DNA from 2 places in the Citrobacter sp. VF227 genome. Region 1 is predicted to be linked to the other one. Evidence: predicted binding sites of a transcription regulator. Region 1 holds the regulator's gene; the other holds the start of a gene.
What was found. Region 1 encodes CRP, which controls carbon source genes, mostly activating them, when cyclic AMP is high. Its sites were predicted from a motif close to ATGTGANNNNNNTCACAT; they were not measured.
Positions count from the first base shown of each region.

Region 2: the regulator CRP is predicted to act here: its motif matches at 7,053-7,070, upstream of rbsD (D-ribose pyranase).

Region 1 is NZ_JBRFVF010000005.1:11,284-19,534, reverse strand. Features, by position in the region: gene pabA (aminodeoxychorismate synthase component 2) at 1-13, shown strand, start outside; gene argD (bifunctional acetylornithine/succinyldiaminopimelate transaminase) at 99-1,316, shown strand; gene ACU8YC_RS16410 (YccS/YhfK family putative transporter) at 1,359-3,446, opposite strand; gene crp (cAMP-activated global transcriptional regulator CRP) at 3,498-4,130, opposite strand; gene ACU8YC_RS16400 (OsmC family protein) at 4,437-4,844, shown strand; gene ACU8YC_RS16395 (phosphoribulokinase) at 4,938-5,807, opposite strand; gene ACU8YC_RS16390 (YheU family protein) at 5,861-6,079, opposite strand; partial or broken gene ACU8YC_RS16385 (hydrolase) at 6,076-7,135, opposite strand; gene ACU8YC_RS16380 (ABC transporter ATP-binding protein) at 7,180-8,251, opposite strand, start outside.
Region 2 is NZ_JBRFVF010000008.1:1,393-9,643, forward strand. Features, by position in the region: gene mdtD (multidrug transporter subunit MdtD) at 1-1,118, shown strand, start outside; gene rbsR (ribose operon transcriptional repressor RbsR) at 1,084-2,076, opposite strand; gene rbsK (ribokinase) at 2,080-3,009, opposite strand; gene rbsB (ribose ABC transporter substrate-binding protein RbsB) at 3,151-4,041, opposite strand; gene rbsC (ribose ABC transporter permease) at 4,066-5,031, opposite strand; gene rbsA (ribose ABC transporter ATP-binding protein RbsA) at 5,037-6,542, opposite strand; gene rbsD (D-ribose pyranase) at 6,550-6,969, opposite strand; gene kup (low affinity potassium transporter Kup) at 7,162-8,251, opposite strand, start outside.

The DNA of each region.
Region 1 (8,251 bases):
TCTCAACCGGTGATTTGTGGTTGCTATTCAGTGATTTTTTATTCATATTTTGTGATTATAATTTCACTAGCATTTCTGCTTAACAGGGTGGTAATGACATGGCAACTGAACAAACTGCAATTACACGCGCGACATTCGATGAAGTGATTCTGCCGATTTATGCACCGGCTGAGTTTATCCCGGTAAAAGGGAAAGGGAGTCGAGTGTGGGATCAACAGGGTAAAGAGTATGTTGATTTCGCAGGCGGTATTGCAGTTACCGCGTTAGGGCATTGCCATCCGGCGCTGGTTGAGGCGTTAACCACCCAGGGCGAAACCCTGTGGCATACCAGCAATGTTTTCACCAACGAACCGGCGTTACGCTTAGGTCGTAAACTCATTGATGCGACCTTCGCCGAGCGCGTACTGTTCATGAACTCCGGTACCGAAGCTAACGAAACCGCCTTTAAGCTGGCGCGCCACTATGCCTGCGTGCGCCATAGCCCGTTCAAAACCAAGATTATTGCCTTCCACAACGCGTTTCACGGTCGTTCGCTGTTTACCGTATCCGTTGGCGGGCAACCGAAATATTCCGACGGCTTTGGACCCAAACCGGCAGATATCATCCATGTCCCGTTTAACGATCTGCATGCGGTCAAAGCGGTGATGGACGATCACACCTGCGCGGTGGTGATCGAGCCTATTCAGGGCGAGGGTGGCGTTACTGCGGCAACGCCGGCATTCCTGCAAGGCTTGCGTGAGCTCTGTGATCAGCACCAGGCGCTGTTGGTATTTGATGAAGTACAGAGCGGGATGGGGCGTACTGGCTCACTGTTTGCCTATATGCACTACGGCGTGACGCCGGATATCCTGACCAGTGCCAAGGCGCTCGGCGGCGGCTTCCCGGTGAGTGCGGTACTGACTACCCAGGAGATTGCCTCGGCGTTCCACGTGGGCTCGCATGGTTCCACTTATGGCGGTAATCCGCTGGCCTGTGCGGTTGCGGGAGCTGCGTTTGATATCATCAACACGCCGGAAGTGCTGGAAGGTATTCAGGCCAAACGCCAGGCGTTTGTTCAGCATTTGCAGAAAATTGACCAGCAGTTTGACATTTTCAGCGACATTCGCGGTATGGGACTGCTGATTGGCGCCGAACTGAAGCCGCAGTTTAAAGGCCGGGCGCGTGATTTCTTGTACGCCGCGGCGAATGAAGGCGTGATGGTACTGAACGCCGGACCGGACGTGATGCGTTTCGCGCCGTCGCTGGTGGTGGAGCAGACCGATATCGATGAAGGGATGCAGCGCTTCGCGCAGGCCGTGGCGAAAGTGGTGGCTTGACGATCTTAGGCCGGATAAGCGTAGCGCATCTGGCAGTCGATCTTAACCCTTCATATCCCGCAACCGGCGGCTCAGCCAGATCCCGTGATGCGGTCGCTGACGCCATGCTACCGACGAAATGGTATGCATGGTGTTCAGATGCCCTAATATCCGCTGTAGATGCTGCTCAAGGGTACTTAAAGGCCCGTGGGACAGCATCTCTGGCGCCTCGAGAATATTTACATCGCCGGAGCTTCCTGGGCCGTCATATTCCAGCCGTTGCTGACAGCGCTGGATCGCAATTTCACAGGACTCCAGATACCGCTGCGCCAAATCCGGCGTCAGCATCGTATGTTCCCTTGCCAGCGTGGTCATCGCGTTGATGTGTTCGACGATGAACTGGCTATGCGTAACCCACAGTTTCATGTCCGCCAGATAGTGCGAGTTGAATCCTGGCTCCTGCATCGCCTGGTTAAGTGAGTTGAACAACGTGTTATGCGCCTGGTTGACCCGCATGCGTTGATACGCCAGCGGTGTGGCCTGCGGATCGTTGCTAAGGATCAGGCGGATGGCTTCCTGATCGGCTTCTAACGCATCGTGGGCGTTTTTACGCAGCAGGCCGCTCTGCCACTGCGGCCATAGCCAGAGCATCCCGCCAAAGGCGATTAGGCAACCAGTGACCGTATCGATAAACCGCGGCACGATAAACTGTTCCCCGTTCAGTGTCAGCAACTGCAGGGTGTATACCGCGGTGACCGTAAAGCCGACGGTAGCCCAGCCGTAGTTTTTACGGATGGTCAGATAACTCACCAGGGTTATCAGCAGCATGCCTGCCAGCGTGTAACTCTCCTGAATATGAAAGTGCAGTGTGACGCCAGCGATCACCAGGCCAACGAGCGTCCCTACTGAACGGTGTAAAATACGTACCCGGGTCGCCCCGTAGCCATTTTGCGTGACGAACAGGATTGTCATCAAAATCCAATAGGGTTTTGGCAGGTGTAAGGCGCTGCCCATCAGGCTGGCAATGCTCAACATGACGCTGATGCGTCCGGCATTACGCAGCGCCGGGGATTTCAACGACAGATAGCTTTTCAGGGCAGGGATCAGCGGCAGCCGACGCTGCTTGTCAGCCATTAAATCCCGGGCATACAGTGGGCGCTGGGTGCGTAGCACGCGGGCAATACGGCTGAAGTGCCAGTAACAAAATTGTCCTACCGGATTGTCCGGATGTTGGTTGGCAATTTTCTCCAGCGTGCCAATTTGTTTATCCATTGAAAAACGTGTTGGCAAGCGGTGATACAAAATGTCATCGGCCAGAACGCGAAGGCGTTCGGCGACGGTGCGCGCGTTCCAGCGGATCACCTGTTCGGCGTGGCTACGTTCGACCAGCTTTTGCACCTCTTCCGGCTGGTGGAGGCTGACGGAAATATGTTCCTGTAAATCGAGCGCCTCCTGAAAGGCACGTAGCAGGCGCTTATAATCGTTGTTGCGATGTGCCGACAGCATATGCATTTGCTGATAGCACTGGGTAATCAAATCTACCGCTTTTTGTTGGCGCACAAGCAGGGGGGGTAGCGCTTTTTCCGGATCGGCATGCTGAGTCAGGAGGCTGTATTTGGCCTCACAGTAATCGGCTAATTCACGATACAACAAGCTGAGCGACTCACGCAGCGGCTGCTCACGCCACATCCAGAACCAGAACCAGTTGAACAGGCCGTACCACAATGTACCCAACGCGTAGATCAGCAGTGGCTCCCAGACGGGCATGTTCCCGGCCAGGCTGAGCGTGAAAATTGCCGCGATAAGCGAGGCAGGTAGTAGTCGTGCATGCAGAGGGCCTAATTCAGCGGTTACACCAAGAATCAGCGTCAGGCCAGTGAGGATCAGCGGCAGCGGTATAGTCTGTGCCAGCAGTATCTGCATGATCAGACTGCATCCGGCAAACAAAGACGCACCAATCACTAAGCGTTTGAAAAAGCGCTTATGCGGGGTATCAAGACCGGCAATATTGCAGCAGGCAGGGACGAGGGAGAAGAGGAGCCCCAGATGAAGCTGCCCGATGATCAGACCGACGGCCACAGGTAAACATAGCACCAGCGTCTGTCGTAGTGCGTAGTTGATCTCAGGGTGATATATCAGTCTTCGCCACATCGGTGCAAACAAAAGTGGCGCATTACGGGGTAACGCGCCACTTCGATGGGGTTAACGTGTGCCGTAGACGACGATGGTCTTACCGTGTGCGGAGATCAGATTCTGATCTTCCAGCATCTTCAGAATACGACCAACGGTCTCACGGGAACAGCCAACGATCTGGCCGATTTCCTGGCGGGTGATTTTAATCTGCATGCCGTCCGGGTGGGTCATCGCGTCAGGCTGTTTCGCCAGATTCAGCAGAGTCTGCGCGATACGACCGGTAACGTCGAGGAAGGCAAGGTTGCCAACTTTTTCAGACGTGACCTGCAGACGGCGAGCCATCTGAGAGGACAGGCGCATCAGAATATCTGGATTGACCTGGATTAATTGGCGAAATTTTTTGTACGAAATCTCAGCGACTTCACATGCAGTTTTAGCACGGACCCAGGCGCTGCGTTCCTGACCTTCTTCGAAGAGGCCTAATTCACCAATAAAATCGCCCTGATTCAGATAAGAAAGGATCATTTCTTTCCCTTCTTCATCTTTGATCAGCACTGCCACTGAGCCTTTAACGATGTAGTACAACGTTTCCGCTTTTTCACCCTGGTGAATCAGCGTGCTCTTCGATGGGTACTTATGAATATGGCAATGAGACAAGAACCATTCGAGAGTCGGGTCTGTTTGCGGTTTGCCAAGCACCATGCGCGGTTATCCTCTGTTATAAGCTGTCTCCAGAGCCAAAATATTACCTGCCTCTGGGTTTGCAAAAATGTGCTTCCCGCTACCTGGGAAGGGGGCTGTCAATACGTGCGACGGCCTGTAATGTGATGTCCTCTGCATACATGCAGTACGTCAATGTATTACTGTAGCATCCTGACTGTTTTAGCATAGCTTTCGCCGTGTGTCTCCTGGTGTCTCGCTTCAGCATGACGCAGGTCGCCTTCCGTTGCGAGATTTGTTGTGTGCGCGTAATCTGTCAGGAAAATTGATGCATCGGAGTAATAAAATATGCAAGCACGTGTTAAGTGGGTTGAAGGGTTAACCTTCCTCGGTGAGTCCGCCTCTGGCCACCAGATTTTGATGGACGGTAACTCCGGTGATAAAGCGCCGAGCCCGATGGAAATGGTCTTAATGGCTGCGGGCGGTTGCAGCGCAATTGATGTGGTGTCGATCCTGCAAAAGGGTCGTCAGGATGTGACCAACTGCGAAGTGAAGCTGACCTCCGAGCGTCGTGATGAAGCGCCACGCCTGTTTACCCACATCAACCTGCATTTCGTTGTAACGGGTAACGATCTGAAAGATGCGTCCGTCGCTCGCGCGGTCGATCTTTCGGCGGAAAAATATTGCTCCGTGGCGCTGATGCTGGAAAAGGCGGTGAACATTACCCACTCCTATGAAGTGGTTGCCGCTTCGTGATGTTATGCCTGATGGCGATATACTTATCAGGCCTACAGGATTTAAACGCGTAGGCCGGATAAGGCATTATCCGCCATCCGGCAAAAAAACACCTTACTCTATCTTTTTACCTTCCATCAGTCGCTGGACTAGCGGCAGCATAATCAATTCCATCGCCAGACCCATTTTCCCGCCCGGAACAACCAATGTATTGATATGAGAAATGAATGAGCCCTGCAGCATGGCCAGTAGCCATGGGAAATCGATCCCTTCCAGATTACGAAAATGAATCACGACAAAGCTTTCATCGAGTGACGGAATACTCTTGGCGGCAAAGGGGTTAGAGGTATCTACAGTCGGTACGCGCTGAAAGTTGATATGCGTACGAGAAAACTGCGGCGTGATGTAATTGATATAATCGTCCATTGAACGCACCACCGAGTCCATCACCGCTTCACGCGAGTGTCCACGCTCGCTGGTATCGCGGGTCAGCTTCTGGATCCACTCCAGGTTCACGATCGGCACCACACCAACCAACAGATCGACATGCCGGGCCACATTTTGCTGCGGGGTGACAACGCCGCCGTGAAGTCCCTCATAGAACAGGACATCCGTCGGTTCAGGCAGCGGCTGCCAGGGCGTAAATGTCCCCGGAACCTGATTCCACGGTACGGCCTCATCGTAGGTGTGCAGATATTTACGCGACTGACCTTTGCCCGTCTGACCGTATTCAATGAAGGTTTGCTCCAGCAGACCGAAGTCGTTAGCTTCGGGGCCGAAATAGCTGATATGCCGCCCGGCATCGCGCGCTTTGCGAATCGCCATGTCCATTTCCGGGCGGGTATAGCGATGAAAACTGTCGCCTTCCACCTCGGCGGCGCGCAGATTTAACTGCGCGAATATTTTACGAAACGCGAGGCTGGTGGTGGTGGTCCCCGCGCCGCTGGATCCTGTTACCGCAATCACCGGATGTTTGGCAGACATAACAACTCCATGAAATGGTTGTAATTATAGTAAAGTCGGCCGGCGGCTACGGATTACTCGCGAATCTGCTTCCTCGGCATAATGTTGACCGTTTCATGCAATTCGGACCACACCAGCACGGCTTCACCTGATTGTAGTTGGCGTTTGACGTCGGCGACTTTTTGTTCGAGCGAGCGTTCATGTTCACCATAATCGGTGCCTTCGCGCAAGACAAAGCTTTCAAGCAGATTGTCCAGCGCGTCCGGGGAGATGTCTTGCCAGGGAATAATCATGATGAAGTCTCCAGATACGTTGTCAGCCAGTCCGGGATTCTGGATTCCAGCCACATCTCCGGATGGCGTATCGTACCGCCAATGAATCCGACATGGCCGCCGTGTTCAGTAAGCTGATACTCCACCTGCGAGGGCAGGTTTTCCGGCTCAGGGATCACATGATGATCCATAAACGGATCATCCTTGGCATGGATAATCAGCGTCGGTTTGGCGATCTGATTAAGCAATGGCATGGCGCTACACTGACGGTAATAGTCTATCGCATCGGCGAAACCGTGAATTTTGGCGGTGATCAGATCGTCAAAATCGCGAATGCGACGTAGAGATTTCAACTGGGCCAGGCTCACCGGCAGTGAGCCAGGATAAGCCTCAAGCTTACGCGAGGCATTGGCTTTCAACAGATTAAGCAGGTAGCGCTGATAGACCCGGGAGAATCCCTTGTCCATGTGGTAACTACAGGCTTCCAGCACGAAAGGGGCAGAGACGATAACAGCAGCATCAATTGGAATCTCGGTGCCTTCTTTTGCCAGCAGGCAGGCCAGCATGTTTCCACCAAGCGAATAGCCTACCGCTGCGGTCGGCACACGACCGAACTCACGCTCCAGCCAGTGTAAAAACCAGGTGCCGTCTTCTGTTTCACCGGAGTGATAAATGCGGTTCAGACGATTTGGTTCGCCGCTGCAGCCGCGAAAATGCATCACCACACCCAGCCAGCCGCGCTTTTGTGCTGCTTCAATCAGGCCATGTGCGTAGGGGCTGTTCAGGCTGCCTTCCAGGCCGTGAAAAACCACCAGGCGCGGTTTGTGTTTCGCCTGCTGCGGATCTTCACTCCACGCCAGATCGACAAAATCACCGTCTGGCAATTCCAGACGCTGCCAGTGGGCATCGAACTTCACCTTGCGGCGAATTAAACGCGGCAGCATCGTCTGCAGATGGCGGTTACTGATACCGCGCATTGGACGGAAATCTCGCGAATCTTCGGTAGGTGGAGTCATTTCTGTGGACGTGATTTCAACCATAACACCAGAGCAATTAATATTCGGAAAGAATAACTATACCGCGCGCAGCGCATGCGGGTTAGCCAATATGTGATTTTGCGCTTATTCTGCCAGCATCTGCTCAAGCTGTTCCTGCGCGTCCAGCCAGGCCATTTCGCACTCTTCGAGCCCGGATTTCGCGCTGGCTTGTTGCTGCAAGCATGCCGTGAGTTCAGCCTTGCGGCTTTGGTCGTACAGTTCGCTGTCGCCGAGTTTCTCTTCTGCCTGCGCCAGCTGTGCGTGCAGCTTCTCCATCTCTTTTTCCAGACGGGTAATCTCTTTACGCAACGGCTGCGTCAGAGTGCGTAGTTCAGCCTCGCGACGCTTCTGGTCTTTACGCGCCTGGGCGCTGTTAACGCTCTCTTTCGCCGGTTCGTCGCCCTGGCTTTCCTGTTTTTGCACATCGCTCAGCCACTGCTGATAATCCTCCAGATCACCGTCAAACGGCTCGACTTTCTTGTCATGCACCAGATACAGGTCGTCGGTGGTAGAGCGAATCAGGTGACGGTCGTGCGAGACCACGACCAGCGCGCCTTCGAAATCGATCAGCGCTTCGGTCAGCGCCTGGCGCATATCCAAATCCAGGTGGTTGGTCGGTTCATCGAGCAGCAGCAGATTCGGGCGCTGCCAGACGATCAACGCCAGTACCAGGCGTGCTTTTTCACCACCGGAGAAACGACGGGTCTCTTCGCTGACCTTATCGCCCTGGAAGCCGAATCCGCCGAGGTAGTCTCGAAGTTTCTGCTCCAGCTCCTGTGGTGCCATGCGAGCCAGGTGCTGGATAGGCGATTCATCGGCGCGTAAAAACTCCAGCTGGTGCTGCGCGAAGTAGCCCAGCTTGATGCCTTTCGCCAGGCCAATCTCGCCGCTGATTGGGGCCAGTTCGCCGGCCAGCAGCTTAATCAGCGTAGATTTACCCGCACCGTTACGACCGAGCAGGCCGATGCGGGATCCCGGCACCAGATTCAGTTTGATCGAATCGAGAATGACGCGTTCGCCGTAGCCAGCGCTGACTTTTTCCATCTTCAACAGCGGGTTTGGCAGGCTTTCCGGCTCACGGAAGCTAAAGTGGAACGGATTGTCCACGTGCGCAGGGGCAATCAGCTCCATGCGTTCCAGCATTTTGATACGGCTC
Region 2 (8,251 bases), on a different contig from region 1:
TTTTTCGCGTTATTCAGGGTATCGGCGGTGCCATGATGATGCCGGTTGCCCGTCTGGCATTATTGCGCGCTTACCCTCGCAGTGAACTACTTCCTGTACTTAACTTCGTAACCATGCCAGGACTTGTGGGGCCGATTTTAGGCCCGGTTTTAGGCGGGGTTTTGGTCACGTGGGCCAGTTGGCACTGGATCTTCCTGATTAATATTCCAATTGGCGTTGCCGGTATCTTCTATGCACGCAAATATATGCCGAACTTCACCACACCACGCCGTGGCTTTGATATGACCGGTTTTTTTCTGTTTGGTTTGAGCCTGGTGCTGTTTTCCAGTGGAGTTGAGCTGTTCGGTGAGAAGCTGGTCGCAACCTGGATAGCGCTCAGCATTATTCTTGCCAGCGTTTTGTTACTACTCGCCTACATTCGACACGCACGCCGTCATCCAACGCCGCTGATATCGCTACCTATTTTTAAGACCCGAACCTTTTCCGTCGGGATCGCCGGAAACCTTGCCACACGTCTGGGTACAGGGTGCGTACCTTTCTTAATGCCGCTGATGTTGCAGGTAGGCTTTGGATATCCGGCGCTGATAGCCGGTTGCATGATGGCGCCAACAGCGCTGGGTTCAATACTGGCGAAATCGATGGTGACTCAGGTGCTGCGCCGACTCGGTTACAGGACAACATTGGTGGGTGTTACAGTATTTATTGGTCTGATGATTGCGCAGTTCGCATTGCAATCTCCCGCCATGCCGGTCTGGATGCTAATTCTGCCGTTGTTCATTTTAGGTATGGCGATGTCCACTCAGTTTACCTCAATGAATACCATCACTCTGGCGGATCTGACCGATGAAAACGCCAGCAGCGGCAACAGCGTGCTGGCCGTTACGCAGCAGTTATCAATCAGTTTAGGGGTCGCCATCAGCGCCGCCGTTCTGCGTATCTATGAAGGTATGGAAGGAACGAATACGGTCGAGCAGTTCCACTACACCTTTATGACGATGGGCGCTATCACGGTAGTGTCCGCGCTGATGTTCATGCTGCTAAAAGCCAAAGATGGACGTAACCTGATTAAAGAGCGACATAAGCCTAAACCGACCCCCGCTCCATCAAAACAGGAGTAAGCTGCAAGCGCTGTTGCTGCAATGCGGGCTGCGCCATTCGATGAATTAATACATCGATGGCCAGTTCGCCCAATTCATCTTTTGGTTGATGGATAGTCGTCAGCGGCGGCGTCATATAGCGCGCCAGCTCAATATCATCATATCCCACCACCGCCATATCCTGCGGAATGCGTAATCCTGACTGGTACAGAGCCTGATACGCGCCGACCGCCATGGCATCATTGCCGGTAAAAACGGCCTGCGGTCGCAGTTTATGCGACAGCAACGTCTGCATAGCCTCAAAGCCGCCGCCGAACTCAAAGTCACCGGTAATCTCGTAACCTTCAGGAACAAGCAAACCCGCCCGCTTCATTGCTTCACGATATCCTTCCAGACGTAAACGCGCCGGGGTTTTATCCAGCGGCCCGGTGATGCAGGCAATGCGCGTAAACCCTTTTTCAATCAGATGTTGAGTGGCTAAATCTCCGCCCAACAAGGAATTATCCTGAATCAGATCGCTTTCACCATCAAAAGGCGACCAGTCCATCATGACGGTCGGTATAGAAGGATAGCGTTGCATTATCTCCCTGGAAGGTTGATGTGTTTCCGTGCAGAGCAACAGCAAGCCGTCCACCCGTTTTTGCATCAACGTTTCCAGATTACGGTTCATGCGCTGTTCATCACCTTCGGTATTACACAGCACCAGGCTATAACCGCGTTCAAAACAGCTACGTTCAACGCCGCGTACGAGTTCGGAATAGAAGGGATTGGTACTGGCAGTAATTAACATGCCAATAGTGCGGGTCTGGTTTAACTTGAGACTACGCGCCAGTGCAGAGGGCGCGTAGTTAAGTTCTTTAATCGCCGCTTCAACTTTGTCAGTAACAGGCTCACTGACAAAGCGATCTTTATTAATGACGTGAGAAACCGTCGATGTGGAAACTCCCGCCAGGCGGGCGACGTCCTTCATTGTAGCCAAGCGTTACCTCTGCTGACTTAAAAACGCTTCTATTTCTTCGCGCCATGGAACGGAAGGCTGAGCGCCTTTACGGGTGACCGCAATCGCCGCAGCCGCATGCGCAAAACGGATCGCTTCAGGCAGCGGAGTCTCTTCCAGTAACGCTGTAATTAACGCGCCGTTAAAGGTATCCCCGGCGGCGATGGTATCCACAGCATCAACTTTAAAACCCGGTACTCGCTGACCTTCACCGTTTACGCTGGCCCACACACCGCGACTCCCTAAGGTAATCAATACAGTATGGATCCCCTTCGCGTGCAATGCCTGCGCCGCTTTGGCCGCATCTTTATCATTTTCAACCCGGATCCCCGTCAGCTTTTCAGCCTCGGTTTCATTCGGGGTAATAATATCCACCAGCGCCAGCAGCTCGTCAGAAAGTTCACGTGCCGGAGCTGGGTTAAGGGCGACCAGAGTCTTATTCTGATGGGCAATCTTTGCCGCAGCCAGTACGCTTTCGATCGGCGACTCTAACTGCATCAGCAAAGCGGACGCCTGTGCAATACGCTCATGCTGTGCTTCCACCAGTGCGGGCGAAAGTGCTGCGTTCGCACCAGCATGAATGCCAATGACATTCTCGCCTTCACCATTCACAAAAATCAACGCCACACCGGTCGATTCCCCCGAAATTACGCTAATCGGAGCAATATCGATATTATCTTTGGCTAACTGTTTACGAACACTTTCGCCAATATCATCATCGCCCGTACAGGCAATAAATGCGATATTCGCGCCACTCCGACCCGCAGCAACAGCCTGATTCGCGCCTTTACCGCCAAATGCCACCTGATAATGGCTACCGGTTACGGTTTCACCCGGTGTTGGGAAAGAGTTAAGGTTGAGGATGTGATCGGCATTGATACTGCCAAGAACAACGAGGTTGCCTGCGGTTTTCATATTTGGTGTTCCAAGTCAAAGTGCGCCACCGGGTTAGGGTGGCGCGTGCCCTGCTTTTCTTTTTACGCTTTCATCCTCAGAACAAGATCCATGGATGGCGTATTTATGTCTCCATCAGGTCGCGAGCGACCTGAATCGGTATTACTGCTTGATGACCAGCTTCAGGTCAACCGGATATTTAGCCTGAACCTTCTCGCCTTTCAGGACTTTATCCGCAGTCTCAACGCCTTTCGCGCCGATTTGATCCGGCAGCTGAGCAATGGTCGCAGCCAGTTTGCCATCATTTACTGCTTTTTCGCCATCTGGAGTGCCGTCAAATCCAACCACCATCACATCAGATTTACCCGCCGTTTGCAGCGCGCGCAACGCACCCAGCGCCATTTCATCGTTCTGAGCAAATACGGCCTGCACGTCTGGATGCGCGGTCAGCAGGTTCTGCATGACGTTCAGACCTTTAGTACGGTCGAAGTCTGCCGGCTGGCTGGCCAGGACGTTAAACTTGTGCGCCGCAACGGCCTGCTGGAAACCTTCGCCACGCTCACGCGCCGCAGAAGTACCGGCAATACCCTGTAGTTCGATAACTTTCGCGCCTTCACCTGCTTTCTTCGCGATGTAATCACCCGCAATTTTGCCGCCCAGCACGTTATCAGATGCAATATGGCTTACCACTTCGCCTTTAGACGCTACGCGGTCAAGGGTGATAACCGGAATTTTCGCCTGGTTAGCCATCTTCACGGCGTTACCCACTGCATCGGAGTCAGTCGGGTTGATCAGCAGAATTTTGGTCCCGCGAACCGTTAAATCCTGAACGTTAGCCAGCTCTTTCGCCGGGTTGTTTTGCGAGTCCAGAATCACCAGGTTGTAGCCCAGCTTATCTGCCTCTTTTTGCGCCCCATCCTTCAGAGAGACAAAGAACGGGTTGTTGAGGGTGGAGACCACCAGCGCAATGGTATCTTTCGCCATCGCATTCGCGCTCACGGTGGCGCTCAGCGCAACAGCAGAAACCAGGGTAGCCAGTTTTTTCATGTTCATATTTAAGATGTCCTGTAATCGTTGTTACTGCTTTTTGTTGTCTACCAGTACCGCCAGCAAAATCACCACCGCTTTGACGATCATCTGGTAATAGGAGGATACACCTAACAAATTCAAACCATTATTGAGGAAACCAAGAATCAATGCGCCGATCAGCGTCCCAACAATTCGTCCTTTACCACCCGCGAGGCTGGTACCGCCTAATACCACCGCAGCGATAGCATCCAGCTCATAGCCTGTACCTGCCGTCGGTTGCGCAGAGGAGAGGCGCGCGACTTCAATGATACCCGCCAGCGATGCCAGCAGACCGCACAGTGAGTAAACGATAATTTTGATTTTACTGACGCTGATTCCGGACAGACGCGTTGCCGCTTCGTTACCACCCAGTGCATAGATATAACGACCCAGACGCGTGTGGTGCAACATGTACCACGCTGCGAGGAAGACAATCCCCATGATCCACACTGGCGTAGGAACGCCTAATGGACGCCCAATCCCGAACCAACCAAACAGATCGGCATTATCAGTAAACCCGGTGTTTACCGGGCTGCCGTTGGTGTAAACCATGGTCACACCGCGCAGCAGCAGCATCATCACCAGAGTCGCAATAAAGGCCTGCACGCGGCCTTTCGCGACAATCACCCCGGTTACCGCGCCAATGGCAGCGCCAAGCGCCAGAGCCGCAGCAACAGCCACCAGCGCATTGACTTCAATCCCTACAATCGAAGCCGCAACCGCACCGGTCAGCGCCAGCAAGGAACCGACGGACAGATCGATACCCGACGTCAGGATAACCAACGTCATCCCGACGGCCATAATGGCATTCACCGACGTTTGCTGGAGAATGTTGAACAGGTTATTAACGGTAAAAAAGTTAGGGCTCATGGTGGAAACAATCGCGATCAGCACTAACAGAGCGATGAGCGACTTTTGCTCCAGAAGCCATGCTTTAGTGAAATAACGGCGACCAGAAACAGCCTGGGTAGTCATCTTTTTTACTCCTGATTCACGCGATTAAGCTTGCCCACAGCGGCAGCCATTAATACTTCCTGAGTGGCCTGCTCGCGAGTGAATTCACCGCCGAGATGCCCTTCATGCATAACGATAATTCGATCGCTCATGCCCAATACTTCTGGCATCTCAGAAGAGACCAGAATGATACTCAACCCATCAGCCTTAAACTGGTTGATAAGCTGATAGATTTCTTTTTTCGCCCCAACGTCGACGCCGCGCGTCGGCTCATCGAGGATCAGAACTTTTGGACGGGTCATCAGACCGCGTGCAATCGCTACTTTCTGCTGGTTACCGCCGGACAGCAGGCCGATAGCCTGTTCCATCGATGGCGTTTTAACATTGAACAGGCGAATAAAATCCCCTACAGCCTGCTGCTCGTCTTTATGTTTAAGGCTTCCACCTGCGCGACTAAAATAACGCAGTGCGGTCAGTGACATGTTCTCTTTCACCGACATGCCGAGCACTAAACCATCGCGTTTACGGTCTTCAGAAATATAGACGATGCCGTTAGCCAGTCCATCCTGCGGCGAACGGGTGACAACTTCATGGCCATCAAGCGTGACGTAGCCGCTGGTACGCGGCAATGCGCCGTACAACACCTTCATCAGCTCGGTACGCCCAGCCCCCATCAGCCCCGATACGCCAAGGATCTCACCTTTACGCAGCGTGAATGACACATCATTTACGCCAGGACCGCACAGATTATCGACCTTCAGGCGAATATCACCCGGCGCTTTTTCCAGACGCGGGTACTGATCTTCCAACTTACGTCCCACCATCATTTCAATCAGCGAGTCTTCGGTAAGCGATGCGACTTCACGCTCGGCAATAAACTGCCCGTCGCGAAAGACGGTTACGTCGTCGCAAATCTCGAAGATCTCTTTCATGCGGTGAGAAATATAGACAATGCCGCGTCCCTGGGATTTCAGTTCGCGAATGACGCGGAACAGGGATTCGGTTTCAGTATCGGTGAGGGCATCCGTCGGTTCATCCATAATGATGACCTTCGATTCAAAGCTTAGCACTTTAGCAATTTCGACCATCTGCTGATCGCCAATCGACAGCTCACCGACCAGTCTGTCGCTTTTAAAGCGCAGATTCAGTTTGGCGAGCAGCAGATCGGCTTCGGCGTACATCTTCTTCCAGTCTATTTTGCCAAAGCGATTCACAAACTCGCGACCGAGAAAAATATTCTCGGCGATAGTGAGTTGCGGGATCAGGTTCAGCTCCTGGTGGATAATACCGATTCCGGCTTCCTGGGAAGATTTTGGGCCGTTAAAAGTGGTCTCTTTCCCCAGCCACAATAAGGAACCGGCATCACGGGTATAGATTCCGGTCAGCACCTTCATCATGGTGGATTTGCCCGCGCCGTTTTCGCCCACCAGCGCCATTACGCGGCCTGGATAGACATTCAGCGCGGCGCCGGATAGCGCTTTTACGCCCGGGAACGCTTTATCGATCCCTTTGAGTTGCAGTAATGCGTTCATGATGGCCTCAGAACGTGACGCCAGCACAGAGAATGATATTCGCATACGGGGAGCACTCCCCGCTGCGAATCACCGCCTGACTGTCTGCGGTTTGTTGTTTGAACTGTTCGTGCGTTGTGTAACGAATTTCGATGGTGTTTCCCTGGTGTTGTTGCAGTTGCTCAATGTGACTGAGCAACGTTTCGTGGAGTTGCGGATTATGTTGTTTAATTTCCGACGCGAGAATGGCCGCCTCAACCTGCATTTCACGAGTAACCACATCCAATACCTGCATAAAAGAAGGTACGCCCTGAGTTAATGCCATATCAATACGCGTTGTGTTGTTAGGGATGGGTAAACCTGCATCACACACCACCAGCGTATCGGTATGTCCCAGACGAGAGATCACTGATGAAATTTCAGAGTTGAGTACCGTGCCTTTCTTCATTTTCTTTCCCCACTAGCGAAACGTTTCGCTGAAAATAAGTGTAGTTCGAAGAGTGGACAGAAAACCACCGCGACGTTACGAAAATGTGATCACCATCGAAACGTTTCGCAAGGATTATCATTCGATGAAATAAAAACTGGGAGGAACAAAACAAAACGCCCCCTTTCGCGATGAAAGAGGGCGTCCATGAGATTAAATCTCGACCTGCGTACCGAGCTCGATAACCCGGTTTGGTGGGATTTCAAACTGGTCTGGCGCACGCAGCGCATTGCGCTGCAACAGCAGATACAACTTGCCGCGCAGGCGCAAATACCATGGTCGCTTACCAACAATCAACGACTCGTGCGACATGAAGAAGGAGGTTTCCATCATCCGACAACTTAAGCCTTCCAGACCACAGCGATGGAACACTTCCTCGACGTTCGGCGTTTCACGCCAACCGTAGCTGGCCACTACGCGCCAGAAGGTTGGCGATAACTGCTCAATCTGCACCCTACGCACGTTGTGTACATAGGGTGCATCTTCAGTACGCAGCGTCAGCAGAATCACGCGTTCGTGCAACACCTTGTTATGCTTTAGGTTATGCAGAAGCGCAAACGGGATGACGTTCAACGCACGGGACATATATACCGCCGTTCCCGGCACACGTACCGGTGGGGATTTCTCCAGCGAGGCAATCATCGCCTCCAGAGAGTTGCCGTGCTCATGCATGCGACGCAGCAGACGGAAACGCTCGCTTTTCCAGGTGGTCATAATGGTGAACATCACCAGACCCAGCGTCAGAGGCAGCCAACCGCCGGAAATCAGTTTATCGAGGTTCGCGGAGAACAGCGGAACATCGACGCATAAGAACGCTACCAGGATCAGGAAGACAAAGTATTTATTCCAGTGCCAGTTTTTACGCGCCACGGTGGTAGACAGAATAGACGTCAGTACCATCGTCCCCGTTACCGCAATCCCGTACGCCGCGGCCAGATTACTGGAGTGTTCAAAGCTCACAATCACGATAACCACCGCAAAATAGAGCATCCAGTTAACGAAAGGAATGTAGATCTGGCCCGACTCCATTTCCGAAGTATGGATAATACGCATTGGCGATAAATATCCCAGGCGTACGGCCTGACGCGTCAGCGAGAAGACGCCGGAGATAACCGCCTGCGAAGCGATTACCGTCGCCAGCGCGGCGAGAATCAGTAGCGGGATCAACGCCCACTCCGGCGCCAACAGGAAGAACGGGTTTTTGATCGCCTCAGGATGCTTTAACAGTAACGCCCCCTGACCA